DNA from 3 places in the Marmoricola sp. RAF53 genome. Region 3 is predicted to be linked to each of the others. Evidence: predicted binding sites of a transcription regulator. Region 3 holds the regulator's gene; each other region holds the start of a gene.
What was found. The regulator LexA, encoded in region 3, represses DNA repair genes until DNA is damaged. The targets are predictions, from matches to a motif close to TCGAACANNTGTTCGA.

Region 1 (10,245 bases), on a different contig from region 3:
GCCAGGAAGTCCGCGACGTCCACGCCGTCCTCCTCCGCCCAGGTCGCCAGCACCACCTCGTCGACCTCGGGGTGCGACTGGATCCCCCAGGCGCGGTCGGCGAAGCGCAGCGCCTGGACCTCGCCGCCGGGAGCGGTGGCCAGCACCGTGGCCGCCGGCGGCGGGGCGAGGACGACGTCGTCGTTCCAGTGCGCGACGCGGGCCGGTCGCGCCGCGAACACCGGGTCCGCCGCCGCGGCCTCGGACCAGTCGACCGCGAGCAGGCCGCGCTGGGTTCCGGCCGGGTTGACCGCCACACCTCCGCCGAGCGCGTCCGCGACGATCTGGTGCCCGAGGCAGATCCCGAGCACCGGCACTCCCCCGGCGACCGCCGCCCGCACCAGCTCCTTGGTCGGGCCCAGCCAGGGAGTGGCCTGCTCGTCGGTGGCGTTCATCGAGCCGCCGAGGACGAGCAGGCCGGCATGTCCGGCCAGGTCGGCGGGCAGGACGTCACCCCGGTAGGGCCGGCGGAGGTCGAGCACGACGCCCGCCGCCTCGATCCAGGTGCCGAACCAGGCCGGGGGGCAGTCGTCCTGGTGCTGGACGACGAGGACCGGGCGGCTCGTCACTTCTCCGGGCTCACTTCTCAGGGCTCACTTCTCCGGGCTCACTTCTCAGGGCTCACTTCTCAGGAACGTGCTCGAGGTCAGCCAGCCAGGCCCGGGCATTCGCGTCCGACGGCATCCGCCAGTCACCGCGCGGCGACAGCGATCCACCTGCGGCGACCTTGGGCCCGTTGGGCAGCGCCGAGCGCTTGAACTGGCTGAACCCGAAGAACCGGTTCACGAAGACGCCGAGCCACTTCTTGATCGTGGGCAGGTCGTAGCCGATCCGACGCGCCTCCGGGAAGCCCGGCGGCCACGCGCCCGCGTCGGGTTCGGACCAGGCGTGCCGGGCCAGGAAGGCGATCTTGCTCGGCCGGAACCCGTGCCGCAGCACGTAGTAGAGCGTGAAGTCCTGGAGCGCGTAGGGGCCCACGCTGGCCTCGGTGCTCTGCGGGACCTCGCCCTCCCGCGTCGGGATCAGCTCCGGGGTGATCTCCTGCTCGACGATCTCGGTGAGCACGTCGTCGACGTCGGAGCCCTCGCCGTGCTCGTCGCGGAACTGTCCGCTGCTGACCACCCAGCGGATCAGGTGCTGGATGAGCGTCTTCGGCACCCCGGTGTTCACCGCGTAGTGCGACATCTGGTCGCCGACGCCGTACGTGCACCAGCCGAGCGCCAGCTCGGAGAGGTCGCCGGTGCCGAGCACGATCCCGCCGCGGTGGTTGGCGATCCGGAACAGGTAGTCCGTCCGCAGCCCGGCCTGGACGTTCTCGAAGGTGACGTCGTAGACGTCCTCGCCCTCGGCGCTGTGCTCATCCATGAACGGGTGGTCGAGGTCCGCGAGCATCTGCCTCGCGGCGGGCCGGATGTCGAGCTCCTCGAAGGAGACGCCGAGCGCCTTGCAGAGCCGGGTCGCGTTGCTCTTGGTGTAGTCGCTCGTCGCGAAGCCCGGCATCGTGTAGGCGAGGATGTCGCTGCGCGGCCGGCCGAGCCGGTCCAGCGCCTTCGCCGCGACGATCAGCGCGTGCGTCGAGTCCAGACCCCCGCTGACGCCGATGACGATCTTCGGCTGCCCGATGGAGCGGAGCCGCTGCTCCAGGCCGGAGACCTGGATGTTGTACGCCTCGTAGCAGTCCAGAGCCAGCCGTGCCGGGTCGTCGGGCACGAACGGGAACCGGTCGACGCTACGGAGCAGGCCGATGTCGCCCGTCGGCGGGTCGAGGGTGAAAGCGACCCGGCGGTGCGAGTCGGTGCCCTGTCCCTCGAACCTCCGGTTGTCCTCGAAGGTCCCCTGCCGCAGCCGCTCCTGGCGGATCCGGTCGAGGTCGACGTCGACCACGCAGCGGCGCGCGCCTTCCGGGAACCGCTCGGTCTCCCCCAGGAGGTCGCCGCACTCGTAGACCATCGTCTGGCCGTCCCAGGAGAGATCGGTGCTCGACTCCCCCTCCCCGGCCGCGGCGTAGACGTAGGCGGCCAGGCAGCGCGCGCTCGCACTGCGCACCAGCAGCCGCCGGTCCTCGGCGCGTGCCACGGTGATCGGCGAACCGGACAGGTTGGCGAGCACGCTCGCGCCCGCGAGCGCCGCCGAGGCGCTCGGCGGGATCGGCACCCACATGTCCTCGCAGATCTCGACGTGCAGGGCGAGTCCGGGAACGTCGTCAGCCTCGAAGATCAGGTCCGGACCGAACGGGTAGTACTCGCCGAGCAGCTCGATACCTTCGCCGAACTCGTGCGAGCCGGACGCGTAGTGGCGGGCCTCGTAGAACTCCCGGTAGGTCGGCAGGTGGCCCTTCGGCACGACACCGAGGACCCGGCCGCGGTGCACCACGACCGCGCAGTTGTAGAGCCGGTTGCCCTTGAGCAGCGGCGCCCCGACCACCAGCACCGGACCGAGGTCCTCGCTCGCCGCGACGATCTGCTCGATCGCCGCCCCGACGGCCTCGATGACCACGTCCTGCATCACCAGGTCGTCGATCGCGTACCCGGTCAGGCAGAGCTCCGGGAAGACCGCGACCGCGACCCCGTCGTCGTGGCACGCCCGGGCCTGCTCGAGCACGCTCGCGGCGTTGGTCACAGGGTCGGCGATGGCCACGGGGATCGTGCACGCGGCGACCCGCGCGAACCCGTGCGCGTAACAGGAGTCGAAGTCCACCCCACCAGTCTCCCGGATCGGGCGAGAAAAGGTCGAGCGCGGGCCGAACCGGTGGTTGAGGAGGTCGCGCAGCGACCGTCTCGAAACCCACCCGCCGGTGGTTGAGGAGGTCGCGCAGCGACCYTCTCGAAACCCACCCGCCGGTGGTTGAGGAGGTCGCGCAGCGACCATCTCGAAACCCACCCGCCGGTGGTTGAGGAGGTCGCGCAGCGACCATCTCGAAACCCACCCGCCGGTGGTTGAGGAGGTCGCGCAGCGACCGTCTCGAAACCGCTTGTGGACAAGCCGATTCCAGAACCGAAACTGTCGGTGCCGATCCGTAGATTCCTCCCATGACCTCGGGTACGACGGACGCCGCCGCTGTGCTGGCGTCTGCGCGCCGACACCGGTCGGAGGCCGACGCGGCGGAGGTCCGTCTCTTCCTCGACGCGCTCGCCTGGGCTCACGCCCACACCGTGGAGGACGCCTCGGACTGTGCGACCTGGGGTGACTCCCCGATCCCGCTGGCCGGGGAAGGCGCACCGCTGGTCAGCGAGTTCTGCGTCACCGAACTTGCCGCCGCGTTGGGCATGTCCGATCACGCCGGCCGCGCGCTGATCGCCTCTGCTCTGGAGATCGCCCACCGGCTGCCCCGGATCTTCCACCGCGTCCAGACCGGCACCCTGCAGGTCTGGCGCGCCCGCCGCATCGCCGAACGCACCCTCGCCCTGTCCCCCGAGGCGGCGCTGCACGTCGACCGGTACCTCGCCCGCACCGCCCACCGCATCGGGCTGGCCGCCACCGAGCGGTTGATCGACGAAGCCATCGCGACCCACATGCCCGACCACGCCCGTCAGCTCGCCGAACAAGCCGCCGACCAGCGCCACGTCCGCATCGACCACCAGCAGGTCTCCTTCGCCGGCACCAGCCTGTTCGGCGGCGAACTCGACCTCGTCGACGCCCAAGACCTCGACACCCGACTCTCCGTCGACGCCGCCGACCTCAAGGAATGGGGCTGCGACCTCCCCCTCGACGTGCGCCGCGCGATGGCGCTGGGCAACCTCGCCCGCGGCGAAACCCCACTCCCGACAGCCCCCGCGAACCGGGCCCGGAGCGAGGAACCGGTCGTCGAGCAGCGGTCGTCGAGCCTGTCGAGACGGCGCGAGGAAGACAGGGCCCGGGCCACAAGCCGACCCATCACCCTCTACCTCCACCTCGATCCCCGCAACCCGTTCGGAAGTCTGGAGAACCGCGGCCCGCACCTGATCACGCGCGAGCAGATCGAGCAGTGGCTCAACGCCCCCGGAGCCCAGATCACGATCCGCCCGGTCCTCGACCTCAACCAAGAGGTCTCCACGCAGGCGTACGAGCCGACCGACCGGATCCGCGAACACGTCATCCTGCGCGATCGCACGTGTGTGTTCCCGTACTGCACCCGGCGAGCCCGCGCCTGCGACCTCGACCACATCGAGCCCTACGACCCCGACGGCCCGAAGAACCAGACCCGCACCTCGAATCTGGCCGCGCTCTGTCGCCACCACCATCGGCTCAAGACCCACGGCGGCTGGCGCTACCAAGCCGAACGACCCGGCGCCTACCGCTGGCGCTCACCGCTCGGCTACACCTACCTCCGCGACCAAACCGGCACGAGACAGCTCACCCCTCGACCCGTCGACCCACCCGGCATCTGTTGACGCCTCGCACCCGGTCAGGATTGCCGCTTCGCCTGGTGCCGTTCCTTGAGCTCGCCCACCCGCACTGCGTGCGTGGACGTGAGCGCCCGCGCCTCGTCCTCGGTCAACCGCACCACGACGGACGTGCCCGTCGGCCGGGGAGATCAGGCTGCGCGCGGATGCGCTCCGGACCCAGGCGTCCACGACGAACACCTCCTGGCACGATGACCCCATGACTGCGTACTGGGTGAGCGTGTACCGCGACATCAGCGACGACGACAAGATGGCCGCCTACGCCCGGCTCGCGGCGCCCGCGCTGACCGGGGCCGGCGGCCGGTTCATCGCCCGCGGGCTGCCCGAGCAGACCTACGAGGCCGGCGAATCGGGCCGTGTCGTGCTCATCGAGTTCGACTCCGTCGAGGCCGCCCGGGCCGCGCACGACAGCGCGCCGTACCAGGAGGCGCTGGCCGCGCTGGACGGCGCCGCGGTCCGCGACATCCGGATCGTCCCCGGCGCCTGACGTGACCGGCATCGCCGCGCTGCCGGAGCCGCCGTACACGGCGGTCATCTTCAGCAACCTGCGCACCGAGGGCGACCAGGGGTACGCCGTCATGGGCGCCCGGATGCAGGAGCTCGCGAAGGCGCAGCCCGGCTACCTCGGCTACGAGTCGGCCCGCGACGCCGACGGGTTCGGCATCACCGTCTCCTACTGGGCCGACGACCACGCCGCACGCGCCTGGAAGCAGGTGCACGAGCACGCGATCGCGCAGCAGCGCGGCCGCGAGGTCTGGTACGCCGACTACCAGGTCCGGGTCGCCACCGTCGGTCGCGCCTACGGCCCGTGACCCCTCCGGCGACGCCGCCCGTCCTCCGCACCGAACGCCTCGTCCTGCGCCAGTGGCGCGAGCAGGACCGGGACCCGTTCGCGGCGCTGAACGCGGATCCCCGGGTGATGGAGTTCTTCCCGGCGTGTCCGACGCGCGCGGAGTCCGACGCGCTCATCGACCGGCACCGCGCGCTGCTGGCGGCCGGTGAGCCCGGCCTGTTCGCGGTCGAGGTCGCCGCGACCGGCACGTTCATCGGCTTCGTCGGTCTCGCCGTCCCGCGGTTCGAGGCGGCGTTCACCCCGTGCGTGGAGATCGGCTGGCGGCTGGCCCGCGACGCCTGGGGGCACGGTTACGCCTCCGAGGCGGCCCGGACGGTCCTCACCCACGCCTTCGAGGACCTCGGCCTGCCCGAGGTCGTCTCGTTCACCGCCGCGGTCAACCTGCGCTCCCGCGCCGTGATGGAACGGATCGGCCTGACCCGGGACCCGGCCGACGACTTCGACCACCCGCTGCTGGCGCCGGACAGCCCACTGCTGCGGCACGTGCTCTACCGCGGCAGGAGATCGGCCCAGCCGTGAGCAGCGCCACACGGGCGAACCGCGCAGAACGGGTCTAGCGTTGATCCCGGTCCGGGGACTCCGTCAGGGAGCCTCGAGAGCGAACACACGAAGGAGCTCGACGATGAGCGAGAGCAGCAACCCCGAGGTCGCGGCGCCGTACGGCACCGGCGCGGCCCGGAAGGACGGATCGGCACCGGAGGCGACGCCCCGGAAGCGGATCCGCACGCACCACCTGCGCGAGATGAAGGAGCGCGGCGAGAAGTTCGCCATGCTCACGGCCTACGACATGTACACCGCCGCCACCTTCGACGACGCGGGCATCGAGGTCCTCCTCGTCGGCGACAGCGCGTCGAACAACGTCCTCGGCAACGAGACCTCGCTGCCGATCACGGTCGAGGAGCTGATCCCGCTGACCCGGGCCGTCGCCCGGTCGGCGCACCACGCGCTGGTCGTCGGCGACCTGCCGTTCGGGTCCTACCAGCGCTCGCCGGAGCAGGCCTACGACACCGCGGTCCGGTTCATGAAGGAGGGCGGCGCGCACTGCGTGAAGCTCGAGGGCGGTCGCGAGATGACCGGTCAGATCGAGCTGCTCACCCACGGCGGCGTCCCGGTGATGGCGCACATCGGCTTCACCCCGCAGAGCGAGCACGCCCTCGGCGGCTACCGGGTCCAGGGCCGCGGCGACGCCGCGCAGCGGATCCTCGCCGACGCCAAGGCGGTCGAGGCCGCGGGCGCGTTCGCGGTCGTCATGGAGATGGTCCCCGGCGACGTCGCCGCGCAGGTGACCCGCGAGCTCAGCATCCCGACGATCGGGATCGGCGCCGGCAACGGCTGCGACGGCCAGGTCCTCGTCTGGCAGGACGCGTTCGGCCTGCGCACCGGCAAGATGGCCCGCTTCGTGAAGCAGTACGCCGACCTGCACAGCGTCCTCAAGGGCGCCGCCGAGGCGTACGCCGCCGACGTGAAGGCCGGCACCTTCCCCGGTCCGGAGCACACGTTCTGAGCATGGCCGACCACCCGCACGGCCAGTCGGAGGACGCCGACATGTTCGGCCAGGCGACCTGGGACGCCCGCTACGGCGGACCGGACCGGGTCTGGAGCGGGAACCCGAACCCGCGCCTGGTCGAGCAGGTCGCCGACCTGCCCGCCGGTGACGCCCTCGACGTCGGTGCCGGCGAGGGCGCCGACGTCGTCTGGCTGGCCCGCCGCGGCTGGCGGGTGACCGCCCTCGACGTGTCCCCGGTCGGGCTCGGACTCGTCGCCGAGCACGCCGCCGAGTCGGGCGTCGCCGACCTGGTCACCACGGTGCACCACGACCTCCTCGACGAGGCTCCCCTGCCCGGCGGCTTCGACCTGGTCTCGGCGCAGTTCGTGCACCCGCCCCTCGACCGGTTCGACGCGGTGTTCCGTGCGATCGGCGCCGCGGTCCGGCCCGGCGGCACCCTGCTGGTCGTCGGCCACCACCCCGACGACCACACCACCGGGCTGCGTTCCGGGCACGGGCACGGCGCCCTGCTCTTCACCCCCGAGAAGGTCGTCGCGGCACTCGACCCGGACGAGTGGGAGGTCGTGCTCGCCGAGGCGCAGACCCGGCCCTCGCACCGGCCGGACGGACCGGCCACGGCGACGGACTCGGTGGTGCGTGCCGTCCGGCGATGACCAACGTCGAGGCGTACCGTCGGAGGATGCGCCGTCCCGTCGCTCTCGCGGTCCTGACCTGCTCGCTCGCCCTGGTCGCCAGCCTCCTCGCCACCGCTCCCGGGGTGGGCGCACCCGCCGGACCCGGCCGCGCGGCGGCGTACCCGGCCCTCCGGGTGACCACGCAGGTCCCGGGGCTGCAACAGCCCTGGGACGTGCAGGTGCTGCCCGGCCCGCGCTACCTGGTCACCGAACGGGACAGCCGGCGGCTGCTGATCCGGTTCCACGGCAGGACCCACCGGGTCCGGTTCCCGTCGGGCCGGGTGTGGACCTCCGGGGAGACCGGGCTGATGTCGGTCGCCGTCGACCCGCGGTTCCGGAAGAACCGGCGGATCTACACCTGCCAGGGCGCGACGACCGCCACCGGGCACGACGTCCGGATCGTCGCCTGGCGGATGAACGCGCGCTACACCGCGGTCCGGAGGGCGCGCTTGCTGCTCACCGGACTGCCCGCGTCCTCCGGTCGGCACGGCGGCTGCCGGCTGCTGATCGCCCGCAGCGGCGCGCTCCTCGTCGGCACCGGCGACGCGGCCGTGTCCGGCAACCCGCAGAACCTGGACTCGCTCGGCGGCAAGGTGCTCCGCCTCAACCGGATGACCGGGCGGCCGTGGCCCGGCAACCCGTTCGCCTCGTCGTCCTCGCTGCGCCGCCGGTACGTGCTCAACTACGGCCACCGCAACGTCCAGGGGCTCGCCCAGCGTGCCGACGGGACCGTCTGGTCGGTCGAGCACGGGCCGGACCGCGACGACGAGATCAACCTGGTCACCTCGGGTGGCAACTACGGCTGGGCGCCCGGCCCGGGCTACGACGAGTCCGTGCCGATGACCGACTTCGGCCTGCCCGGACCGCAGGTCGCGGCCCGGTGGAGCTCGGGGTTCCCGACGCTCGCCACCTCCGGCGCGGCCTGGGTGCACGGCAGCAGGTGGGGCTCGTACGACGGCACCCTCGCGGTCGCGGCCCTCAAGGCCGGCCGGCTGATGTTCTTCCGGTTCAGCGCGAACGGCACGTTCCGGTCGATGCGCACCCCGCCGGCCCTGACGCGCTTCGGGCGGCTGCGCTCGGTCACCCGGGCTCCCAACGGGGACCTGCTGGTCACGACCGCGAACGGCAGCGGCGACCGGGTCCTGCGGGTCTCACCGCGCTGACGCGACGGGGCCTCGCGGGCCTCGAACCCGGGCCTACCGCCAGGCGAGCACGAAGCCGGCGTACACGACGAGCGAGAGCACGCCGAGGACGAGCACCCGGGTCGGCTTGGTCATGAACGAGCGGCAGGCCAGCACGAACAGCACCGACCAGATCACGAACTGCGGCACCGCGCCCGCGGCGCCGTACAGCGGCCAGGTGCCGAAGACCAGGAACAGGCTGGAGACCAGCAGCACCATCCCGACGAAGGAGTTCCGGTAGGCCCGGATGTCCTGACCCAGGGCGGGCGGCCGCTCGCCGGTGCTCAGCTCTCACCCTTCTTGGGCTCGTTCCACTTCGGGTCGTTGTCCCACTCCTCGTTGCGCTGGGCGACCTTCTCCAGCGCGTGCGCGGCCTCGTCGGCGGTGGCGTAGGGCCCGAGCCGGTCGGCGTTCTTGCACCCCTCGCGCGGCTCGACGGTGTGGTGCTTCAGGCAGTACCAGAACTCCTCGTCCATGGGGCCAATCTAGACTCACCGCCGTGACTCCCGTATCCCCCGGCACCATCTCCGCCCGCCGTCCCGTCCCGGCGCACATCCCGCGGCCCGAGTACGTCGACAAGGCCGCGCCGGAGCGGTTCACCGGGAGCGAGGTCAAGGACGCCGAGACGATCGAGCGGATGCGGGTCGCCGGCCGGCTCGCCGCCCAGGCCCTCCAGGAGGTCGGCAGGCACGTCGTCCCGGGGGTCACCCACGACGAGCTCGACCGGATCGGGCACGAGTTCCTCCTCGACCACGGCGCCTACCCCTCGACGCTCGGCTACCGCGGTTTCCCGAAGTCGCTGTGCACCAGCGCCAACGAGGTGATCTGCCACGGCATCCCGGACAGCCGGGTCGTCGAGGACGGCGACATCGTCAACATCGACATCACCGCGTTCCTCGGCGGCGTCCACGGCGACACCAACGCCACCTTCCTCACCCCAGGCGTCTCCGAGGAGGTCCGCGACCTCGTCGACCGCACCCAGGAGGCGCTGCGGCGGGCGATCAACGCCGTCAAGCCGGGCCGTCAGGTCAACGTGATCGGCCGGGTGATCGAGTCCTACGCCAAGCGCTTCGGGTACGGAGTCGTCCGGGAGTTCACCGGCCACGGGATCGGCACGTCGTTCCACTCCGGCCTGATCATCGCCCACTTCGACGACCCGTCCTACGACACCGTCATGGAGCCGGGGATGACCTTCACCATCGAGCCGATGCTCAACCTCGGCACCCACGAGTGGGAGATGTGGGACGACGACTGGACGGTCGTGACGAAGGACGGCCGCACGTCGGCGCAGTTCGAGCACACCCTGCTGGTCACCGAGACCGGCGCGGAGATCCTGACCCTGCCCTGAGCGGTGCGTCGGCTCTACGGGCCGAGCTCGATGTTCAAGAACGTCAGCGAGAACAACGAGCCCGCGAACGAGATCAAGATCGACAACAGGATCGCCCAGCCGCCGGTGAGCCGGCGTTCGGGATGGCGCGGTGGACGTAGCAACCAGGCCGGTCCGGACATCACCAGGAACGCCGCGGTGCCGATCGGCGTCGAGATGAGCCAGAACCACGCCCATCGGGTCGCCCACCACGGCTGCGGCCCTGCGATGAGAACCGCCAGC
Region 2 (10,245 bases), on a different contig from region 3:
CAGCAGCGGGGGCGTCAGGGTCAGCGAGATCCCGAGCGCGAGCAGGATGCTCACGGCGATCGCCGGACCGGTGGTGCGGAAGAGGCCGACGTGGGCCAGCGCCAGGCAGGCGTTGGCCAGGACCACGGTGAGCGCGGAGCCGATGATCACCCCGGAGACCCGGGACGCCGCGACCCGAGCGGCCTCCCGCGGCTCGACCCCGCGGCGGCGCTGCTCGTGGTAGCGGCTGATCAGGAAGATCGCGTAGTCGGTGGTCGCGCCGAGCACGATCGCGGTGAGGAACGACCCGGTGAAGGTCGAGGCGTCGAAGACGTGGTGGTCTGCGAGCAGAGCGACCGCGCCCCGGGCCACCCCCAGGGCGAGCCCGATGACGCCGAGGACGAACGCCGTGACCGCCACCGAGCGGTAGATCAGCATCAGGATCAGGGCGATCAGGATGAGTGTCACCGCGGTGATCTTGACGATCGAGCTCTCGACCTCGACCACCATGTCGGTGATGGTCGCCGAGGCGCCGGTCACCTTGACCTCGAGCCCGGCGGGCTTCCCGGCCTTCGCGTCGTCGCGGACCGCCTCGACCTGGCCGACCGAGGTGGGAGCTCCGGTGTAGCCGGCCAGGCCGATCTGGAAGTAGACCGCCTCGCCGTCCTTGCTGGTCAGCGCCGCCCGCAGGGTGGGTTCGCGGACGTCCTGGACGTAGGTGACGTGCTTCGTGTCGGCCCGGAGCCGGTCGGCGAGCGTGACGACGTACTTCTTGTCGGCGGCGGTGAGCCCGCCCTCGCGGGCGGCGACGAGCACGATGAAGCTCCGGCTCTTGCCGTTGCCGAAGGTGGTGTCCATGTCCTTGACCGCGCGCAGCGACGGCGCGGACTCCGGGACGAAGGGGGTGCTGTCCTTGGCGACGACCGCCTCGATCTGCGGGACCAGGACGTTCAGCGCCGCGGCGAACAGCAGCCAGGCGCCGATCACCCAGACGGCGTGGTCGATGACGAACCGCGCCAGCCGGGCGAGCGACGCGGACTCGCGACCTTCAGGACTCATGCCGACCATGGTCCCGAGCAGATGCTTGGTCGGCGTCCTACTCCGGGAGGAGAGGGACCGTGACGCTCGTCGCACCCGTCGGAGCGCGCACGGCTACTTCTTCTCGGTCACCCAGAGCTTGATGACACCTTCGATGACCACGGTGCCGTCGTCGCGGACGCCCTTGACCCGGACCGGGAGGTCGGGGTCGTCGCCGGTCCACTGCTCGGGGTCGGTCTCGGCGATGCAGGTGATGTCCGAGGTCGCCTTGGCGGTGTAGGTGATGTCCATCCCCTTGGGGATCCACCGCTTGTTCCTCGGGATCGTGGACTCGGCCAGGGCTCCCATCGCCGCCTCGAGGCCGTTGCAGAGCGCGATCGCGTGCACGGTGCCGAGGTGGTTCTGCACCGCCCGGCGCTTCGGGATCACGAGCTCGGCGTGGTTCGGCTCCACCACGGTGAAGCGCGGCCGGATGCTCGCGAAGTACGGCGCCTTCTGCGCGAACGCGAGGGAGAAGAGCCGGTCCCCCACGAGCGGCCCGACGACCGGGAACGAGGTGGTCTTCTTGTACAAGTCAGCGACATTGGCCATGGGCCGATGTTACTTCCCGGTAACTAGCCGGGTCGACCCCTGGATCCCCATGACCTGCGCCACATCGAGCGAGCACCCGACCACGGTGTCGACCCGGCCGGCCCCGGCCGGCTCGTCGAACCAGAGCCCCTCGGTGAAGCCGAGCTTGGCGAGCACCCGCAGCGAGGCGGCGTTGCGGTGGTCCGGAGCCGCGAAGAACTCCCGGACCCCCGCGTACGCCGGCCAGACGATGTCGCGCAGGAACACCCACAGCAGGCTGGTCCCGATCCCCCGCCCGACGAACGCCGGTTCCCCGACGGCGTAGTCGAAGCCGATCGCATCCGGCCGCGCGCTCAGCAGCGCGTAGTCCGGGTGGTCGCTGATCCGGTAGTCCTGGCTGAAGCCGACCGAGCGGCCGTTGACCTCCCACACCCACATCCGGGTCGGGTCCTCGCCGCGCAGCGCCGGCCCGTAGTACGCCTCGACCTGCTCGGGGGTGCGGTGCTCGTCCCACCACCGGGCCACGTGCGGTTCGTTCACCCAGCGCACCACGTCCGGGAAGTCGCCCGGCGTCATCGGGCGGATCGAGAGGCGGTTCCCCTCGTCGTGCCGGAAGCGCAGCGGGTCCGACGACAGGTCGACCGCCAGGACCGGGCTGTGCGAGTCGTGCGGCGCCAACCGGTCGCCGGCCTCCGCCCACGACTCCCCGGCGCGCACCTGCGCCCGCAGAACCTCGAACTCCATTCCCTCAGTCTGCCGTGGATGGTTTGATGGCGCCGTGACCGAAAACGAGAACATGTTGCAGTCTGCGTTCGACCGGTACCTGGACCAGGTGGCCGAGATCGTCGAGACCGGCGACTGGTCGGCATTCGCCGACATGTTCACCGAGGACGCGACGTACTCCGAGCACGCCTACGGGGAATTCAACGGCCGGGAGGAGATCCGGCCGTGGATCATCAAGACGATGACGACGTTCCCGGGCAGCGAGATGACCGGCTTCCCGCCCGCCTGGTACGTCCTCGACCCGCCGACCAATCGCGTCATCTGCGACATCCGCAACATCATGCGCGACCCCGGCGACGGCTCGGTCCACGAGGCCTCGAACATCACCATCCTGACCTTCGACGACGAGGGCAACCTCATCCGCGAGGAGGACATCTACAACCCGCAGAAGTTCGCGGACATGACCCTGGAGTGGTGCCGGGTCGCCGACGCGCACGGCACGCTCAGCGAGGTCGGGCAGAAGTTTCTCAAGATCCTCGGCGGCTGACCCAGGGCTCAGAGTCCGGAGTGCTCCGGGTCGACCAGGTCGGCCCCCAGCTCCTCGCGCACGACCCGGAACGCGACGCCGCTGGAGTGCCCCTTGCGGGCGAGCATGCCGACGAGGCGACGCACCGCCACCTCCTCGTCGAGGCCGCGCATCGAGCGGAGCTTGCGGCGCACCTGCGCCCGCGCCACCTCGACCTCCTCCTCGACGTCGACGTCGTCCAGGACCTCCCGGGCGACCTCGTCCTCGATGCCCTTGCGGCGGAGCTCCTGGGCGAGCGCCCGCCGGGCCAGACCGCGACCGTTCTGTCGCTCGGCGACCCAGTCCCGGGCGAAGGCCGCGTCGTCGATCAGCCCGACCTCCTCGAACCGGTCGAGCAGGCGCAGCGCAACGTCGTCCGGGACGTTGCGCTGCGCGAGCTTCTTCGCCAGATCGGCCCGACTGCGGGCACGTCCGGTGAGCTGGTCGAGCAGGATCTTGCGGCCGACCGACTCCGGGTCGGGGTCGGGGTCGGGGTCGGGGTCAGGTTGCTTCACTACTCACTCCGTCTCGACAGGCTCGACGACCAGGGGGTCAGAAGTCGATGCCGTCGGGGTCGATGACCTTCTCCGCCGGGGCGTCCAGGGTCGGGCCGATGCCGAGCTTCTCCAGGATCCGCTTCTCCAGCTCGTTGGCCAGGTCCGGGTTGTCGCGGAGGAAGTTGCGTGCGTTCTCCTTGCCCTGGCCGAGCTGGTCGCCCTCGTAGGTGAACCAGGCACCCGCCTTGCGGACCAGGCCCTGCTCGACACCGACGTCGATGAGGCCACCTTCGCGGGAGATGCCCTTGCCGTACATGATGTCGAACTCGGCCTGCTTGAACGGCGGCGCGACCTTGTTCTTCACGACCTTGACCCGGGTCCGGTTGCCGACCATGTCGGTGCCGTCCTTGAGGGTCTCGATCCGGCGCACGTCGAGACGCACCGAGGAGTAGAACTTCAGCGCCCGGCCACCGGTGGTGGTCTCCGGCGAACCGAACATCACGCCGATCTTCTCGCGGAGCTGGTTGATGAAGATCGCGGTCGTCTTGGAGTTGTTGAGCGCACCGGTCATCTTGCGGAGCGCCTGGCTCATCAGTCGCGCCTGGAGGCCGACGTGGCTGTCACCCATCTCGCCCTCGATCTCGGCCCGGGGCACCAGCGCGGCCACCGAGTCGATGACGATCAGGTCGAGCGCGCCGGAGCGGATCAGCATGTCCGCGATCTCGAGGGCCTGCTCGCCGCTGTCGGGCTGGGAGACCAGCAGCGCGTCCGTGTCGACGCCGAGCGCCTTGGCGTACTCCGGGTCGAGCGCGTGCTCGGCGTCGATGAAGGCCACGATGCCGCCGGCGGCCTGGGCGCTGGCCACCGCGTGCAGGGCGACCGTCGTCTTTCCGGAGGACTCCGGACCGTAGATCTCCACCACGCGGCCGCGCGGCAGGCCGCCGAGGCCGAGGGCGATGTCGAGGGCGATGGCGCCGGTCGGGATCACCTCGAGCGGTGCGCGGGTCTCGTCACCCAGCCGCATCACCGAGCCCTTGCCGTAGTTCTTCTCGATGGTGGCGAGCGCCATGTCGAGGGCCTTGTCCTTGTCCGTTCCAGCCATGTCCTTCGTCCTGTCTTCGAGGTCCGGTCCTGCAGCTCTGTCTGTCCCGCAGACGCTAGGTGCGGCCACCGACACTCGGTCCGAGCCGGCGTCGGCCTGGGGAGAACGGGCGGTGGTGCCTGCCTGTGGACCAACCGTAGTACGAACATGTGTTCGACCGCGACATCGGGGCCCCCGCGTGTCGCGGACCGGCGGACGTGACCGGTCCGACGGCGAAACCGGGTCCTCCCCCGCGTGCCGGATCCGGACGTACCGGACCCGCTCCTTAGGGTGGGACGGTGACCCCTCCTGCACGCCGCGGCGACATCCAGGGCCTCCGGGCCCTCGCCGTCGGTGCGGTCGTGCTGAGCCACGCCGGCGTCACGCAGCTGGCCGGCGGCTACGTCGGCGTGGATGTCTTCTTCGTCGTCTCCGGGTTCCTCATCACCGGGATCCTGGTCCGCGGCGTCCGCCGCGAGGGCCGGATCTCGCTCACCGACTTCTACGCCCGCCGAGCGCGGCGGATCCTGCCGGCGGCCGCGGTCACCCTGGTCGGCATCACGATCGCGTCCTGGTTCGCCTTCGGCTACATCCGGCTCGACCAGGTCCTGCGCGACGTCACCTGGGCCGCGTTCTTCGGCGAGAACATCAACGCGGCCCGCTCCGGCACCGACTACTTCGCCTCGGACGGCTTCGTCTCCCCGGTCCAGCACTTCTGGTCGCTCTCGGTGGAGGAGCAGTTCTACGTCCTGTGGCCGGCGCTGGTCGCGGTGGTCCTCGTGCTGGCCCGGCGGCGGCCGCTGCGCGCGCTCGGGTTCACCCTCTCCGCGATCTGCGGCGTCTCGCTGGCCTGGTGCGTGCTGCAGAGCACGGCCGACCCGACGTCGGCGTACTTCTCGACCCTCACCCGGGTCTGGGAGCTCGGCGCCGGCGCACTGCTGGCGCTGCTGGCGCACCACCTGCGCCAGCTCACCCGCGGCTTCCTGTCGCTGCTCTCCTGGGTCGGCGTCGCGATGATCGCGTGGTCGTGCCTGGCCTACACCAGCACGACGGTCTTCCCCGGCCGTGCGGCCCTCGTCCCGGTCGTGGGCACCGTCCTGGTCCTGGCCGGCGGCATCCGGCCCACGCCGTACGGCGCGAGCTGGCTGCTCGACCGCGCGCCGATGCGCAAGCTCGGCGACATCTCCTACTCGCTGTACCTGGTGCACTGGCCGCTCCTGGTGATCCCGGTGATGGCGACCGGCCACGAGCAGACCCCGACACGTCGGGCCGCCCTGGTCGCGCTGGCGATCACCCTGGCCGCCATCAGCTACCGCTGGGTGGAGACGCCGTTCCGCTCCGCCGAGTTCTGGCAGCGCGGCCGCGCCCGCGCGCTGGCGCTCTGGCCGGCGGCCGTCGCGTTCGTCCTGGTCGGCGTGACCGTGGTCGGGACCCAGGTCGGGACCACGACGGCGACGGCGACGCACCCGGTGCTGGACCCGGCCGAGAGGGCCGCCCCGAGCAGCTCGCAGGCGGCCGTGCAGTCCGCCCAGGCGCGCGCCGCCGCGGCCGCGGCCCAGGCCGCCGAGGTCCAGCTCGCCGTCACCCGCGCCGCGTCCCGCTCGACCGCGCGGACCAGCCTGCCGTCGCGGCTCACCCCGTCGCCGCTCCAGCTCAAGAACGCCAACTGGCGGCTCCCGGACCACTGCTGGGCCAGCACCCAGGCGACCCGGCACGACATCTGCTCGATGGGCGACACCGACGCGGCCCGCACCCTGGTGCTCTTCGGCGACTCCCACATCGGGATGTGGACCGCGCCGATCGTGCGCCTGGCCGACGAGGCCGGCTGGAAGGTCGTCGTCTTCCTCAAGACCGGCTGCCCGCCGATCGACACCCCTGCCTGGCGCAACGACGGGTCCCGCCGCTACCGCGAGTGCGACCGCTGGCGGACCTGGGCCTACCGGAACATCGCCCGGATCCACCCGGACCGGATCATCACCACCGGCTACACCCAGACCGCCATCGCGGACCCGAAGACCGGCAAGGAGCTCCGCGGGGACGACGGCGCCGCCGGGACCCGGGCGCTGGTGCCCGGCATGCGCAGCGCGCTCGCCAAGCTGACCGCGGCCAGCCCCCAGGTGACGGTGCTCGCCGACAACACCACGCTCCCGGAGGCGACCGCCGACTGCCTCGGCGAGAGGAACGCCACCCTGCGCACCTGCGCCGCTCCGCTGAACCCGACCACGGCGGCGCGCAACGCGGCCTGGAGCGCGGCGGCCCGTGTGGCCGGGGCCGGCTGGGTCGACACCACGGCGTGGCTGTGCCCGAAGAACGTGTGCCCGCTGGTGGTGGGCAACGTGGTCGTCTACACCGACCGGCACCACCTGACCCGCACCTTCGCGCAGTCGCTCAGCCCGCTCCTGGCGGCGGCACTCACGCTGTGACGTCGGCGCTCCGGGTCAGCTGCGCGGCGTAGCCGGCGGCCAGCAGCACGACCGCCGCGAAGACCGAGGCGAACAGCGACAGCGCGGCGAAACCCAGCGTGCCGACGATCACGCCGGAGAGGGCACCGCCGAACGCCGCGGCCAGGTTCATCGCGAGGTCGGAGGTGCCCTGCACCGTGGTCAGCGACTCGATCGGCGCCTGCTCCGCGACCAGCGTCGAGGACGCCACGGTCGCCATCGACCAGCCCAGCCCGAGCAGGAAGAGCCCGCTGAAGATCTGCACCGAGCTGCCCGCGGGTGAGATCGCGCAGAGCACCAGCGAGACCAGCAGGACGATCCCGCCGGCACCCATCACCGCGGGCCGGCCGAGCCGGTCGGCGGCGAACCCGACGACCGGGGCGAAGGCGAACATGCCGAGCACGTGGAGCGAGATGACGATGCCGATGACGCGCAGCGCCGCGCCGCCGTGCTCCATGTGCAGCGGGGTCATCACCATCACCGAGACCATCACGGCGTGCGCCGCGGCCAACGCCACGATCGCCGCCGCGATCATCGGCCGCTCGCGCAGCACCACGCCGACCGGCCGGGACGGCAGCGGTTCGGTGGCGGCCGCGGCGTGCGCGGCGGCGTGCGCCTCCCGGGCCACCAGCAGCGGGTCCGGCCGCATCCGTACGGCGACCACGAGCCCGGCCACGAGCATGCTGGCCGCACCCAGGACGAACGGGCCGGTCAGCTCGGGGATGCCGAGCGCGTCGGCCAGGTCGGCCGCGGCCCCGGTCAGGTTCGGCCCGGCGACGGCCCCGATGGTCGTCGCCCAGACGACGATCGAGAGCGCCCGGCCGCGAGTGGCCGGCGTGGCCAGGTCGGTGGCGGCGTACCGGGCGGCGTAGTTGGCGGACGTGGTCGCCCCGAGCAGGACGGCGCCGACCACGAGCAGCAGCATCGAGCCGACGATCCCGGCGACGACGGCGAGCGCGGCACCCGACGCCCCGATCAGGTAGCCGGTCACCAGGCCTACCCGGCGGCCACGGACCGCCATCAGCCGGGCCAGCAGCCAGGACGCGCCCGCGGCGCCCAGCACCTGCCCGGTCTGGGTGAGCCCGGCGAGCGTGTCGGAACCGGAGAGGTCGCGGGCCAGCAGCGAGGCCGTCGCGATGCCGATGGTGATGCCGAGGGCGCCGACGGCCTGGGAGGCCACCAGCGTCCGCACCGTACGACGCTGCAGCGCGCCGTGCTGGCCGCCTTCGTCGGTCATCAGCGGTCCCGGGCCGGGAGCTCCAGCAGCTCCCAGACCGCGCGCCAGACCACCTTGGGGCTCTCGCCGGCGGCCAGCGCCTGCTCGGCGGTGCGGCCGCCGAGGGAGCGGATCACCGTCTGCCCGGCCCAGAACCGGGCGTAGTCGCGGCCGAGCGCCAGCTCCATCCGCTCCCAGAACTCGGTCTGCCTCACGCCTCGGCCACACCGATGTCGTGCCCGATGTCGTGCAGGTGGTGGACGACGTCGTGCAGGTAGTAGACGCCGAGGGTCGCCACGGTGAACACCGAGCCGTTGCTGCGCCGGCCCCGGCGCGGCCACTGGTCGTCGGTGATCCCGGCGAAGAGCGCGGCCGTGTCGGCGGCGGCCTCGACCAGCTCGACGGAGACCTCGGCCGGGTCCTGCTCGGAGTAGCGGCTCTCGACGGCGGTCTCGTCCTGGTCCCAGTTCGCGAAGGCGGGGTCGTCCTGGTCGAGCATCAGCCGGACGCGTTCGCCGAAGAGCCGGTGCACGTCACGGACGTGGCAGGCGTACTCCAGGCGCGACCAGGTGCCCGGGTCGGGGCGGACGGCGGCGCCGGCACCGTCGAGGGCGCCGTACCAGCCGCGGGTGTTCTCGTGGACCAGCTCGGCCAGCCGGGTGACGTCCACCGCCGACGGGTCGAACCCGCACTCCGCGCAGGGACGCTCGAGGACCCAGGTCCAGTCCTTGGTGTCGGGTTCGATCGGCATGGCGACAGTCTGCATCACGCGCCCGAGGGGCAGATGGGATTATTCGTCCCATGAGCGAGGTGCTGGTCCGGGACGTGACCGAGGCGGACCTGGAGGAGGTCGCCGCGATCTACGCCTACGAGTCGGCGCACGCGTACTCCACGTTCGAGACCGAGCAGCGTCCGGCGGCGTCCTGGCTGCCGAAGCTGCGCACCGGCGACGCCTTCCTGGTCGCGGAGGTCGACGGGGTCGTCCGCGGCTTCGCCTACGCCTCCCCGTTCCGCGACCGGCCGGCGTACCACCTGACCCGGGAGACCTCGGTCTACGTGCACCGCGACGCCCGCGGCAGCCGCCTCGGGACCCGGCTGTACGCCGCGCTGCTCCCCCGGCTCCGCGCGCAGGGGCTGCACACCGCGCTGGCGCTGATCGCGCTCCCCAACGACGGCAGCGTCCGGTTGCACGAGAACCACGGGTTCGAGCTGACCGGGACGATGCGCGAGGTCGGCGACAAGCACGACCGGATGATCGACGTCGGGATCTTCCAGCTGATGCTCTGAGCGACCGGCTCTCACCCGAGACTGATCGGCAACGAGCGCTGCTCGATCGTCGCGGTGTAGGGAACGCCGGTCGTCGAGGTGCGCCCGACGGTGCCGCCGATCTCCAGGTTCCCGCCGCGCACGGAGGCCGGGATCTCGAAACCGAGGAGCCCCTGGTCGGGCGACGGATCGACGTCCAGCGGCGGGTAGCGGGTGCCGTCGCGGGCGACGAAGGCGATCTCGTCGTCGCCGAAGAGGTAGCGCTCGGTGCGTCCGGCGTAGGAGTAGAAGGCGTTCACGACCAGGAACATCCGGGTCTGGTCGCCGGGCTTCTTCCCGTTGAGGAAGAACCGTCGCTGCCAGTAGTCGACGGTGACGTCGCGGGTGTAGGTGTCCTGCAGCCCCTGAGGCCCTTCGAGCGCGACGCTGGTCCGCTCGACCACCGGGAACCGGGCGCCGATCGGGGTCTTCGGGTCGCGCTCCTTCCTGGTCAGCAGGGCGATGTTGGAGGGGCCGTCGTACCCGCCGGAGAGGGAGAGGTACTGGGTGTAGCCGTCCGCCTTGACGACCAGGTCGACGTCCTGGGTCCCGGGAGGCAGCGCGGCGACGAAGGTGTCCCCGCCGGCGGGGAGCGGGACCGAGGCGCCGTCGATGTTGACCCGGGCCTTGAGCGTGTCCCAGTCGTCGCACGGCTTCTCCTCGCACGGCCAGTCGCCGAGCTCGAAGGCAAGCAGGGCGCTGCCGTCGGAGGCGCGTCGCAGCCCGGCCGAGGTCTGGACCTGGTCGACCTCGGAGTGCGCGAGCACGGCGACACCGGCCTTGCGCCAGGCCATCCCGTGCGGGTGCTCGACCTTCTTCGGGTCGGCCGC
Region 3 (10,245 bases):
GCATTCCGCTGCAGTCCAACTCCCGGTTCGAAGGGACGTCCTTCCACGGACGGGTTCAGCTCGATCGCGCTGCGGTGAGCAGGAGAGTCGCCGCGGCGGCCGCGGAGACCGGGACGCCGCTCGACCACGTCGATGTCGCGGTGGTTCCCACGATCGTGTCCGACGATGGCCACCGGTTCGTGCCTCGGCTGCGCTTCGTCCTGACTCCGACCCAGCTCCGGTTGGCCGGCGACGATGCCCACCTGGAGTTTCGCGACACCTCGCCGCCGAACAGCGGAGCAGTCCCCGCCAACACCATGACGCTCGCTGGTCGCAGGGTGGCTTGGCTGGCCCTTCACGGGATCCCGGCGGGCGCCGGCATGGGTGCCGCGGGCGTGCTCGCGTTCGTCCTGTTCTGGAGGCGCAGGCGCACCACGCGGGAGTCGGAAGGTCCGGCGTACCGGCACAGCGCCGGGAAGGCCGCCCGAGCCGGCGGTTCCTCAAGGACGGCGGGCGAGCGTCTCCGACGGTCGCTCTCCGAACGCCTTCCGGTACGCGCATGCGAATCGGCTCAGGTGGAGGAATCCGTACTCGAGCGCGATTGAGCGGACCGTCGCCGTCTCGGGATAGGACGCCAGCAGCGCCGCACGCGCATGGCGCAGGCGCACCCGCTTGAGGTAGGCCATCGGCGGCATGTCGAAGTCTCGCCTGAATCCGTACTGAAGTGCTCGCACGCTGAGGTGAACCTCCTGGGCCAGCCGGACCACGGTCCATTGATCCCCGGGAAGCTCCTCCAGCAGCTCCGCGGCGCGTGCCACTGCCCCGGCACCACCAGGAGGAGCCTCTCTGAGGAGGAGGTCGCGGAAGTTGTGTGGCTGGGTCAGCAGCAGGCCGTCGATGACGAGGCCTTCGAGGTGTCGAGCAACGCGCGACCGAGTCAGCAGGCCCTCCGGCTCATCGAGCTCCTGCTGCACCAGGTCGAGGACGGGCTGCCACAGCCGACTGACCTCGGTGCACAGGCCGCGGGCGAACACGAGCCGCGTGGGAAGGCTCCGCCCGAGCAGGTGTTCGAGCTCGCCCTCAAGAGCGGCTCGAGAAGCCATCAGGCAGAGGTGTCGTGCGTCGGTCGACCAGGTGAGCTGGGCCGGCTGGCCCGCGGGAAACACCGTCGCCTGACCCGTCGTGGTCAGGAGCGGGTCTTCGTTGCCGGACCGCGACGCGGCCCGTCCAGCGACGGTGACGTTGACATGGAAATCCGTGGCATCGGCGGTCTGGAGATGGACTGTCTGCCCATAGGACAGAAGGCCGGCAGTGACGTCACCGAGGCGCGCGCTGGTGAGATTCATGTCGATCTCAGCGCCGGCAGTCGTCAGCAGGCGGTGAGGAAGGTAAGCCTCGGTGATGATCTGCTGCGCCTCGTCGAAGTCACGGGTCTGCCTGTGGTGAGGCCGCCCTTCTGACGAAGTTTCAAGGCAGTGCGGTTTCACCGGCCGCGCCTGGGCGCTAGACATCGACAACTCTTTCCCATTCGGGGGCGTGCTTCACGACAATAATTGCATGGTGCCCTCATATTTCGTGCACCAACCGTTTGTACGCTATCGCTCCGGGACAAGCATGACGACGCCGTGACGCACGAAGCCCCTGGCTGGGCCTCCGAGATCGGAGGTTCCAGCCAGGGGCTTCGGCGTTGCCAAGAGCTCGCGGTTGCTACCGGAATGTCCCGCCGACCGCGTCAGCGGGACTTTCCGTGCCCGACGACATCAGCTGCAGCCCGAGGTGCTCCCGCACCCTTCGCACACGTAGCAGCTGCCAGCCGGCCGCATCTTCGTCCCGCAGGTCATGCAGAGCGGGGAGTCGACGGCGGTGCCGGTGATCTTCTCGAGGAGCTCGGCGCTGGTGTGGGCGACCTTGACCTCGGGTGCTGCCTTGGCTTCCGGCGTCTCGACGGGCTCGACGACCACTGCTTCGGCGGCGGGCTCGAGGGCGACGGCCTCGTGGGTGATGAGCTCCTCGGCTCCCCCGGTCTCCTCGACGGGCTCGTAGGAGCCGGTCTCGAGGTGGCGCTGGCGCTCCTCGGCGGAGTAGATGCCGAGCATGCTGCGCTCCTCGAAGGACATGTAGTCCAGCGCCAGGCGGCGGAAGACGTAGTCCATGAGGGACTGGGCCATCCGGATGTCCGGGTCGTCGGTCATGCCGGACGGCTCGAAGCGCAGGTTGGTGAACTTCGAGACGTAGGTCTCCAGCGGCACGCCGTACTGGAGGCCGATGCTGACCGCGATCGAGAAGGCGTCCATCACGCCGGCCAGGGTGGAGCCCTGCTTGCCGAGCTTGAGGAAGACCTCGCCGAGCTCGCCGTCGTCGTGCGCACCGGAGGTCATGTAGCCCTCGGCGCCGCCGACCGTGAACGACGTCGTGCGCGAAGCGCGGCTCTTCGGGAGGCGCTTGCGGAACGGCTTGGCGATCTCGACGACCTGGACGGCGGGGGCCTCGGCGACGGTCTCGCCCTGGTCCTTCTTCGCCGAGTCCGACTTGCCGTCGGAGAGCGGCTGGCCGACCTTGCAGTTGTCGCGGTAGACGGCCGTCGCCTTGAGGCCGAGCTTCCAGCTCTGCAGGTAGATGTCCTCGATCTCCTCGACGGTCGCCGTCTCCGGCAGGTTGACCGTCTTGCTGATCGCGCCGGACAGGAACGGCTGGGTGGCCGCCATCATCCGGACGTGGCCCATCGGCTTGAGCGCCCGGGCACCCATGGCGGTGTCGAAGACCTCGTAGTGCTCCGGCTTCAGGCCCGGAGCGTCGATGACGTGGCCGTTCTCGGCGATGAACTCGACGATCGCCTCGACCTTCTCCGAGTCGTAGCCGAGCTTGGTCAGCGCGCGCGGGATGGTCTGGTTGACGATCTGCATGGAGCCGCCGCCGACGAGCTTCTTGAACTTGACCAGCGAGAAGTCCGGCTCGATGCCGGTGGTGTCGCAGTCCATCATGAAGCCGATGGTGCCGGTGGGCGCGAGGACGCTGGCCTGCGCGTTGCGGAAGCCGTTCTTCTCGCCGACCTTGAGCACGTCGGCCCACGCCTTCGTGGCCAGCTTGTGCACCTGGCTGTCGGCCACCCCGAGGGTGCGGACGATGTCGTTGGCGGCCTGGTGCTTGCGCATGACCCGCTTGTGGGCCTCGGCGTTGCGGGCGTAGCCGGCGTACGGGCCGACGACGCCGGCGAGCTCCGCCGACCGCTTGTACGACGTACCGGTCATCAGCGAGGTGATCGTCGCCGCCATCGCGCGGCCGCCCTCGGAGTCGTACCCGAGGCCCATCGCCATCAGCAGGGCGCCGAGGTTGGCGTAGCCGATGCCGAGCTGGCGGTAGTCGACGGTGGTCTTGCCGATCGACTCGGTCGGGAAGTCCGCGAAGCAGATGGAGATGTCCATCGCGGTGATGATCAGCTCGACGGCCTTGGCGAACAGCGGCGCGTCGAAGGTGTCGTCGGGCTTGAGGAACTTGAGCAGGTTCAGCGACGCCAGGTTGCAGGAGGAGTTGTCGAGCGACATGTACTCCGAGCACGGGTTCGACGCGGTGATCCGGCCCGTCTCCGGGTTGGTGTGCCAGTCGTTGATGGTCGAGTCGTACTGGATGCCCGGGTCGGCGCACTCCCACGCGGCGGTGGCGATCTTGCGCCACAGGTCGCGGGCGTCGACGGTCTCGATGACCTCGCCGGTGCTGCGCGAGCGCAGGCCGAACTCGGTGCCGTCCTCGACCGCACGCATGAACTCGTCGGTGACGCGGACGGAGTTGTTGGCGTTCTGGTACTGCACGGAGGTGATGTCCGCGCCGCCGAGGTCCATGTCGAAGCCGGCGTCACGCAGCGCGCGGATCTTGTCCTCCTCGCGCGCCTTGGTCATCACGAACTCTTCGATGTCCGGGTGGTCGACGTCGAGGACGACCATCTTGGCCGCACGACGCGTGGCGCCGCCCGACTTGATGGTGCCCGCGGAGGCGTCCGCGCCGCGCATGAAGGAGACCGGGCCCGAGGCGGTGCCGCCCGAGGAGAGCAGCTCCTTGCTCGAGCGGATCCGGGAGAGGTTCAGGCCGGCACCGGAGCCGCCCTTGAAGATGAAGCCCTCTTCCTTGTACCAGTTCAGGATCGAGTCCATCGAGTCGTCGACGGCGAGGATGAAGCACGCGGACACCTGCTGGGGAGAGGCGGTGCCGACGTTGAACCAGACCGGGGAGTTGAACGAGAAGTACTGGTGCACCAGCAGCCAGGTGAGCTCGTGCTCGAAGAGCTCGGCGTCCTTGACCGAGGCGAAGTAGCCGTGGTCCTCGCCGCCCTTGCGGTAGGTCTTCACGACCCGGTCGACCAGCTGGCGCAGGCTCCACTCGCGGGCGTCGGTGCCGACGGCCCCGCGGAAGTACTTGGTGGTGACGATGGTGGAGGCGTTGACGCTCCAGAAGTCGGGGAACTCGACTCCGCGCTGCTCGAAGACGGACTCGCCGGTCTTCCAGTTGGTCTGGACGACGTCGCGACGCTCCCAGGTGATCTCGTCGTACGGGTGCACGCCCTCGGTGCTGAAGACCCGCTCGATCTTCAGGCCCTTGGTGGTACGCCGCGATCCGGCCTTCGCGGCCCCGCTCGCCGTCTCGGTCATGCTTGGTTCCCCTTCGTTCGTCGTCGAACTGGCTGGTTGTGTGCTTCTCGTTGCTCTGCTGGTCGCCCGGAGGGAAGCGGCTTCCCCACCACACCCCTCCGGGCAGCTTGTGGTCAGCCCGTGGGCTGAGGCTGCTTCGCGGCGGCCTGATCGGCACGCTCGGCGCGCAGCATCGCGATCTCGGTCTCGAAGTCGTCGGCCGACTCGAAGGCGCGGTAGACGCTGGCGAACCGGAGGTACGCGACCTCGTCGAGCTCACGCAGCGGGCTGAGGATGGCGAGTCCGACCTCGTGAGCCGGGACCTCGGCCCAGCCCCCGGCACGGAGGCTGTCCTCGACGGTCTGCCCCAGGCGAGCCAGGTCGTCCTCGGAGACCGGGCGTCCCTTGAGGGCCTTGCGGACCCCGGAGACTGCCTTGTCCCGGTTGAACGGTTCGCTGGCCCCGCTCCGCTTCAGGACCGTGAGCTGCATCTGCTCGACGGTGGTGAAGCGCTTCTCGCACGACGGGCAGGTACGCCGCCGGCGGATCGCGGAGCCGTCCTCGGCCACCCGGGAGTCGAGGACCCGGGTGTCGGTGCTCCGGCAGAAGGGACAGTGCATCGCAGGCCTCCTCTCGAGGGCGGCTCTCTAGGAGAGAACCTGTGGCTAGGGCTGTGGATTCCGGTGGAAAACCGCCTCTTTCTGTGTACAGAGGCCCGGTTCCTGTGGAACTAGATGTGGATAACTACATCCGTGTAACTACTAGATGTAGGGGTAACCGTACGCCTGGCGTGTGGCCCACGCAACACCGGGGTAGGAAAACTTCTCGGCCATCCTCGCCTCCTCGTAAACGTGCAGGTCAGGGCCCTGATCTGGTCCTCTGATCGGCGTGTCGCCCACTCTTCCAGGGGCCACCGACAGTTCCTCGAAACGGGCTTTTGAGCGGGAACCGGACAGGTGTCGGCCGCAGCGTTCTCGGGTGTGATCTGCGGTGCGGTCCCGACTCACCTCGCGACATCGGCCAGAATGTCCGCCGTGGGCAAGCACACGGGCGAACCGGCACCGGTCGACCGCGGCGCCCTGCGCCAACGGTTCCTCCGCCTCGCCGCCGGCATGACCGTGACGATCGTGGCCTGGGGCTACCTGGTCTGGGCGGCCATCGACTTCGGCGGCCAGGCCCGCAACGGGGAATCGCTGGCCTGGGTGTTCCTGGTGATGGCCACCCTCGGCGCCACCGCGTGCCTGTTCATGTGCCTGATCCTCGGCGGCAAGCTGATGGCGATCCTGCGCGGCGACGTCGCGCCGGACCGGCCGAGCACGCCGCCGGGTGGTCGGCGGGCGAAGCGCTGACCGTCGGGTCAGGTCCGATCCGCGAGCCGGCGTACGAACTTGAGGCCGGACCACACCTCGTCGATCGCGCACACCTTCACGTCGACCATGCCCGCGTCGAGGCCGACCCGGCGGACCAGGTTCTCGTCGAGGTCGGTCTCGTAGCCGAGCTTGCGAGCGGCCTTCTTCGGCCAGCAGACCCAGATCATCCCGGCCTGCTCGGTCCGCTCGATCAGCTCGGGCATCCGGCGGGCGAGGGTGCGCTGCTCGGTGTGGAAGGTGAGGGTCAGCGCCGCCTGCTTCGGGAGCCGGATCGTGGTCGGCGCCTCGAGGGTGAAGCCGGCCGGCGGCTTGTCGAGGAAGACCGTCACCCCGTCCTTGACGCCGAGCTTCTTCTCCAGCGGCGTTCCTGAGTACCCGGCCATGCACGGACGTTATCCACAGATCGCCGGTCGGGCGTAGCGGCGCCGGGCTCCTTCCGCGCAGACTTCCCGGGTCGCTGCACCTCGGGCTCGGAGGGGACGAATGTCCGGTACGCCGCCATGGTTGCGCTGGCGCTGCTGGCGGGTGCGGCGCCCACACGGAACCAGGGCGCACCGGAGAGTCCGTCGGCTGACCCTCCGAGGCAGGGACATCGCTCCCCCGCCTCCGGACCCGGAGGCGGGGGCGCATCTCCTGCCGGAGTCGGAGGCGTCCGGACCCGGTCGCGGCTAGATTCAGCGCGTGCTCACCTCGACCAAGCTCAAGCTCGCCTACGCGGGCCTCGCGATCGCCGACTCCCTGCTCTCCGGATCGGCCAACCCGAACGCGCACCGCGCCCGGGCGCTCACCAAGCCGCTGCTGATGCCGACGCTGGCCGCCTCGCTGGCCACGAACCCGAACGCGGCGAAGTCCCCGCTCCGGACCAGCACGCTGATCGCCCAGGCGGGCGGCTGGGGCGGCGACGTCCTGCTCATGGGCCACAGCACCCAGACGTTCGCCGCGGGGAGCGGGTCGTTCGCGCTCGGCCACGCGGCCTACATCACCGGCTTCCGGAGGAACCGGGCCGCGACCCCGCAGCCCGGCCCGAAGGCCGTCGCCGCGCTCTGGGCGGTCACCGCGCCCGGGATGATCGTCGGCGCCGCCAAGCAGGACAAGACGCTCGGCGCGACGATCGCCGGCTACTCCGCCGTCCTGGCCAGCACGGTCGCCGCCGCCACCCAGCTCGACCCGGCGATGCCGAAGGCGGCACGCCGGCTCAGCATCCTCGGCGCCACCCTGTTCATGATCTCCGACGGGATCCTCGGCACCCGGAAGTTCCTGCTGAAGAACCCTCCCCCGCAGCTCGAGACGGCCGTGATGGCGACGTACACGGGGGCGCAGTTCCTGCTCAGCGAGGGCGCGGCGCGGGCCTGAGGGATAGGGGTTGGTGCGGCCTGAGGTTTCGAGACGGTCGCTGCGCGACCTCCTCAACCACCGACGGTGGGCAACGCGAAAGGGCGGCACCCTTCCCGGTGCCGCCCTCGCGCTTCCCACACATGCTGGACGGCCGGGGTCGAGGCGGCCGTCGAGCTATTCAGTTGTGCCTCTCCGGTTCGGAGCCGGCGAGGGGTTCAGGAGATCGGCACGGCGATCTTCTGGCCGACCTGGAGGCCGGCGCTGGGCAGCGAGTTCAGCTGCTGGATGTGGTGGACCATCTCGCGGACCTTGCCGGGCTCGGCGATCCGGCCGGCGATGTCGTAGAGGGTGTCGCCGGGCTCGACCTCGACGACCCGGACCGACTCCTGCGTCCCGGAGTCGTGGGTCGCGGTCGCCCAGCCGCCGAAGGCGACCATCACCGCGAACGCGCACGCCAGGAAGGTCAGGAGGACCACGATCCGGCCGCGACGGGTCAGCTTCACCGTCGACGTGCGCGCGAGGCGCGGCGCGATGGCCGGGCCGGAGACGAATGCGGGGGAAATGCTCAGCGTGCTCATGGTCCTACCTCCTGGGGAAGCCCCGGCCCCATCTCCTGTTGATGCGGGACCGGGAAGGTTGTGTGACCCCTTCTCGTTGTCGAGCGATGTCTATCGAGAGCCACCGACAATCTCTGTCGGCGCCGCTCGACCAGACGTTCGATCGAACACGTGTACGAAGTTAGAGCAGGTGTTCGAACGGTGTCAAGAACATATGTTCGAACAGCGTGTCGGGTCGTGGGCGACACGCCCGTTCGAACATGTGTTTGAACTCGGCCCCCGGTTGGGTCTACGGTCCCTCTATGGCGACTGACGAGAGCGGACCCGAGAGCGGAACCGACAGCGGCAGCGAGACCCGCGGTGGCGGCCTGGGCTCGGTGAGCGAGCTCCCCGACGCTCCGCCGGACGCGACCGGCCTCACCCCGCGACAGAAGCGGATCCTCGCGGTGCTGCGCGACGCGATCGAGCAGCGCGGCTATCCGCCGAGCATCCGCGAGATCGGCGAGCTGGTCGGTCTGGCCAGCTCCTCCAGCGTCGCCCACCAGCTGCGGGTCCTGGAGCAGAAGGGCTTCATCCGCCGCGACCCCAACCGGCCGCGCGCCCTGGAGGTCTTCCTCCCCGAGCTGATGGCGGCCCGCAAGGCGATCTCCAGCGCGGACGACTCCGACATCGACGTCACCGGCATCGGCGACGCCGTCCCGGACGCCACGCACGTGCCGCTGGTGGGCCGGATCGCCGCCGGTGGCCCGATCCTCGCCGAGGAGCGCGTCGAGGAGATCTTCCCGCTGCCGAAGACGCTGGTCGGCGAGGGCACCCTGTTCATGCTCGAGGTCGCCGGTGACTCGATGATCGACGCCGCGATCTGCAACGGCGACTACGTCGTGGTCCGGCAGGCGCAGACCGCGGAGAACGGCGACATCGTGGCCGCGCTGCTCGACGGCGAGGCCACCGTGAAGACGTTCAAGCGCAAGGACGGCCAGGTCTGGCTCATGCCGCACAACCCGGCGTACGAGCCGATCGACGGCAACAACGCCTCCATCCTCGGCATCGTCACGGCGGTGCTGCGGAAGGTCTGAGGGCGGGTACGAGGGCCGGTGGAGCTTCCCCCACCGGCCCTCGTCGCGTTCTCGACACAGGGGCCCGGGGCGAAAATCCACGTGCCCGCGGTCGTGCCGGCGACGTAGATTGCGGGGGTTCGCCCGACCCGCAGGAGCATCTTTCTTGAACGTGCAGCCGCTGACCAGGCACGGCATCCCGACCGACCCGAACTTGAGGATCCTCGCCGTCGGGACGCTGGTCAGCCGGGGCGGCAGCGGCGCGCTGGTCACCACGTTCGCGCTCTACTTCACCCGGATCGTCGGCCTGGAACCGGCCCAGGTCGGCCTGGCGCTGAGCGCCGGGGCCCTGGTCGGGATGTTCTCCCAGGTCCCCGTCGGCCACCTCGGCGACGTCCGCGGCCCGCGCGAGGTGATGCGGCTGTTCACGGTCCTGGCCGGATTCGGCTCGCTGGGCCTGCTGTTCGTCGACCAGTTCTGGGGCCTGGTCGCGGTGATGGCGTACACGACCGGGATGGAGGCCGGCGGCAACGCGGTCCGCAACGGCTACATCGCCCGGATCGCGACCGGCGGGCAGGGCGTCCTCTTCAAGGCGTACCTGCGCGCGGTCACCAACGTGTCGATGGCGCTCGGCGCGCTGCTCGGCGGTCTCGCACTGGCGGTCGACACCGGCTGGGCCTACAAGTCGGTCTTCGTCCTCGACGCGGTCTGCACGATCGGCACCGGCCTGCTCTTCTCGCTGCTGCCCCACCTGGCGCCGAGCCCGCGCACCGAGGGCGAGCCGCGGCTCGGCGTCCTCCGCGACACCCCGTACGTCGTCGCGACCGCCCTGTCCGGCATCGTCGCGATGCACTTCATCGTGATGGAGGTCGGCATCCCGCTCTGGATCAGTGAGCACACCACGGCCCCGACCTCGATGGTCGCGGTTCTGCTGGTCCTCAACACCGTCTCGGTCGCCCTCTTCCAGGTCCGGCTCGCCCGTGGCGCCGACGACGTGACCAGCGCCGCCGCGGCGATGGTGCGCGGCGGGGTCTGGATCGCCGCCGGGTTCGCGGTGATCGCGCTCTCCGACGGACCCGGACAGGTCGTCGCGGTGGCGCTGCTCATCGTCGGATCGTCGGTGCACGTCGTCGGCGAGATGATCACCAGCGGCGGCCAGTGGGGCGTCTCGATGGGGCTCGCACCGACCGAGCGGCAGGGCCAGTACCAGGGCTTCGCCGGGCTCGGCTTCAGCCTGGCCAATGTGGTCGCGCCGACCATGATCACGGTGCTCTGCATCGAGTGGGGCCGGCCGGGCTGGTTCGTGATGGGCGGCCTGATCCTCGGCGCC

Region 1: a site for LexA is predicted at 2,780-2,795, ahead of AB4Y76_RS13170 (DUF222 domain-containing protein). Genes of this name have one in related genera too.
Region 2: a site for LexA is predicted at 4,616-4,631, ahead of recA (recombinase RecA). Genes of this name have one in related genera too.

The regions. Positions count from the first base shown of each region.
Region 1 is NZ_JBFRDX010000013.1:84,591-94,835, forward strand. It holds gene AB4Y76_RS13160 (type 1 glutamine amidotransferase) at 1-608, opposite strand, end outside; gene AB4Y76_RS13165 (NAD(+) synthase) at 661-2,736, opposite strand; gene AB4Y76_RS13170 (DUF222 domain-containing protein) at 3,069-4,409, shown strand; gene AB4Y76_RS13175 (DUF1330 domain-containing protein) at 4,621-4,908, shown strand; gene AB4Y76_RS13180 (antibiotic biosynthesis monooxygenase family protein) at 4,910-5,233, shown strand; gene AB4Y76_RS13185 (GNAT family N-acetyltransferase) at 5,230-5,793, shown strand; gene panB (3-methyl-2-oxobutanoate hydroxymethyltransferase) at 5,897-6,778, shown strand; gene AB4Y76_RS13195 (class I SAM-dependent methyltransferase) at 6,781-7,434, shown strand; gene AB4Y76_RS13200 (PQQ-dependent sugar dehydrogenase) at 7,461-8,618, shown strand; gene AB4Y76_RS13205 (hypothetical protein) at 8,652-8,855, opposite strand; gene AB4Y76_RS13210 (hypothetical protein) at 8,921-9,112, opposite strand; gene map (type I methionyl aminopeptidase) at 9,136-9,984, shown strand; gene AB4Y76_RS13220 (hypothetical protein) at 9,999-10,245, opposite strand, start outside.
Region 2 is NZ_JBFRDX010000017.1:25,598-35,842, forward strand. It holds gene AB4Y76_RS15195 (MMPL family transporter) at 1-1,038, opposite strand, end outside; gene AB4Y76_RS15200 (hotdog fold domain-containing protein) at 1,132-1,608, opposite strand; gene AB4Y76_RS15205 (GNAT family N-acetyltransferase) at 1,618-2,331, opposite strand; gene AB4Y76_RS15210 (nuclear transport factor 2 family protein) at 2,366-2,857, shown strand; gene AB4Y76_RS15215 (regulatory protein RecX) at 2,866-3,390, opposite strand; gene recA (recombinase RecA) at 3,428-4,474, opposite strand; gene AB4Y76_RS15225 (acyltransferase family protein) at 4,753-6,876, shown strand; gene AB4Y76_RS15230 (MFS transporter) at 6,866-8,131, opposite strand; gene AB4Y76_RS15235 (DUF3046 domain-containing protein) at 8,131-8,325, opposite strand; gene AB4Y76_RS15240 (DinB family protein) at 8,322-8,861, opposite strand; gene AB4Y76_RS15245 (GNAT family N-acetyltransferase) at 8,912-9,397, shown strand; gene AB4Y76_RS15250 (hypothetical protein) at 9,409-10,245, opposite strand, start outside.
Region 3 is NZ_JBFRDX010000004.1:10,100-20,344, reverse strand. It holds gene AB4Y76_RS04245 (hypothetical protein) at 1-584, shown strand, start outside; gene AB4Y76_RS04240 (AraC family transcriptional regulator) at 480-1,490, opposite strand; gene AB4Y76_RS04235 (vitamin B12-dependent ribonucleotide reductase) at 1,740-4,619, opposite strand; gene nrdR (transcriptional regulator NrdR) at 4,733-5,218, opposite strand; gene AB4Y76_RS04225 (hypothetical protein) at 5,633-5,947, shown strand; gene AB4Y76_RS04220 (DUF3052 domain-containing protein) at 5,956-6,351, opposite strand; gene AB4Y76_RS04215 (lysoplasmalogenase) at 6,650-7,321, shown strand; gene AB4Y76_RS04210 (LysM peptidoglycan-binding domain-containing protein) at 7,519-7,881, opposite strand; gene lexA (transcriptional repressor LexA) at 8,163-8,936, shown strand; gene AB4Y76_RS04200 (MFS transporter) at 9,088-10,245, shown strand, end outside.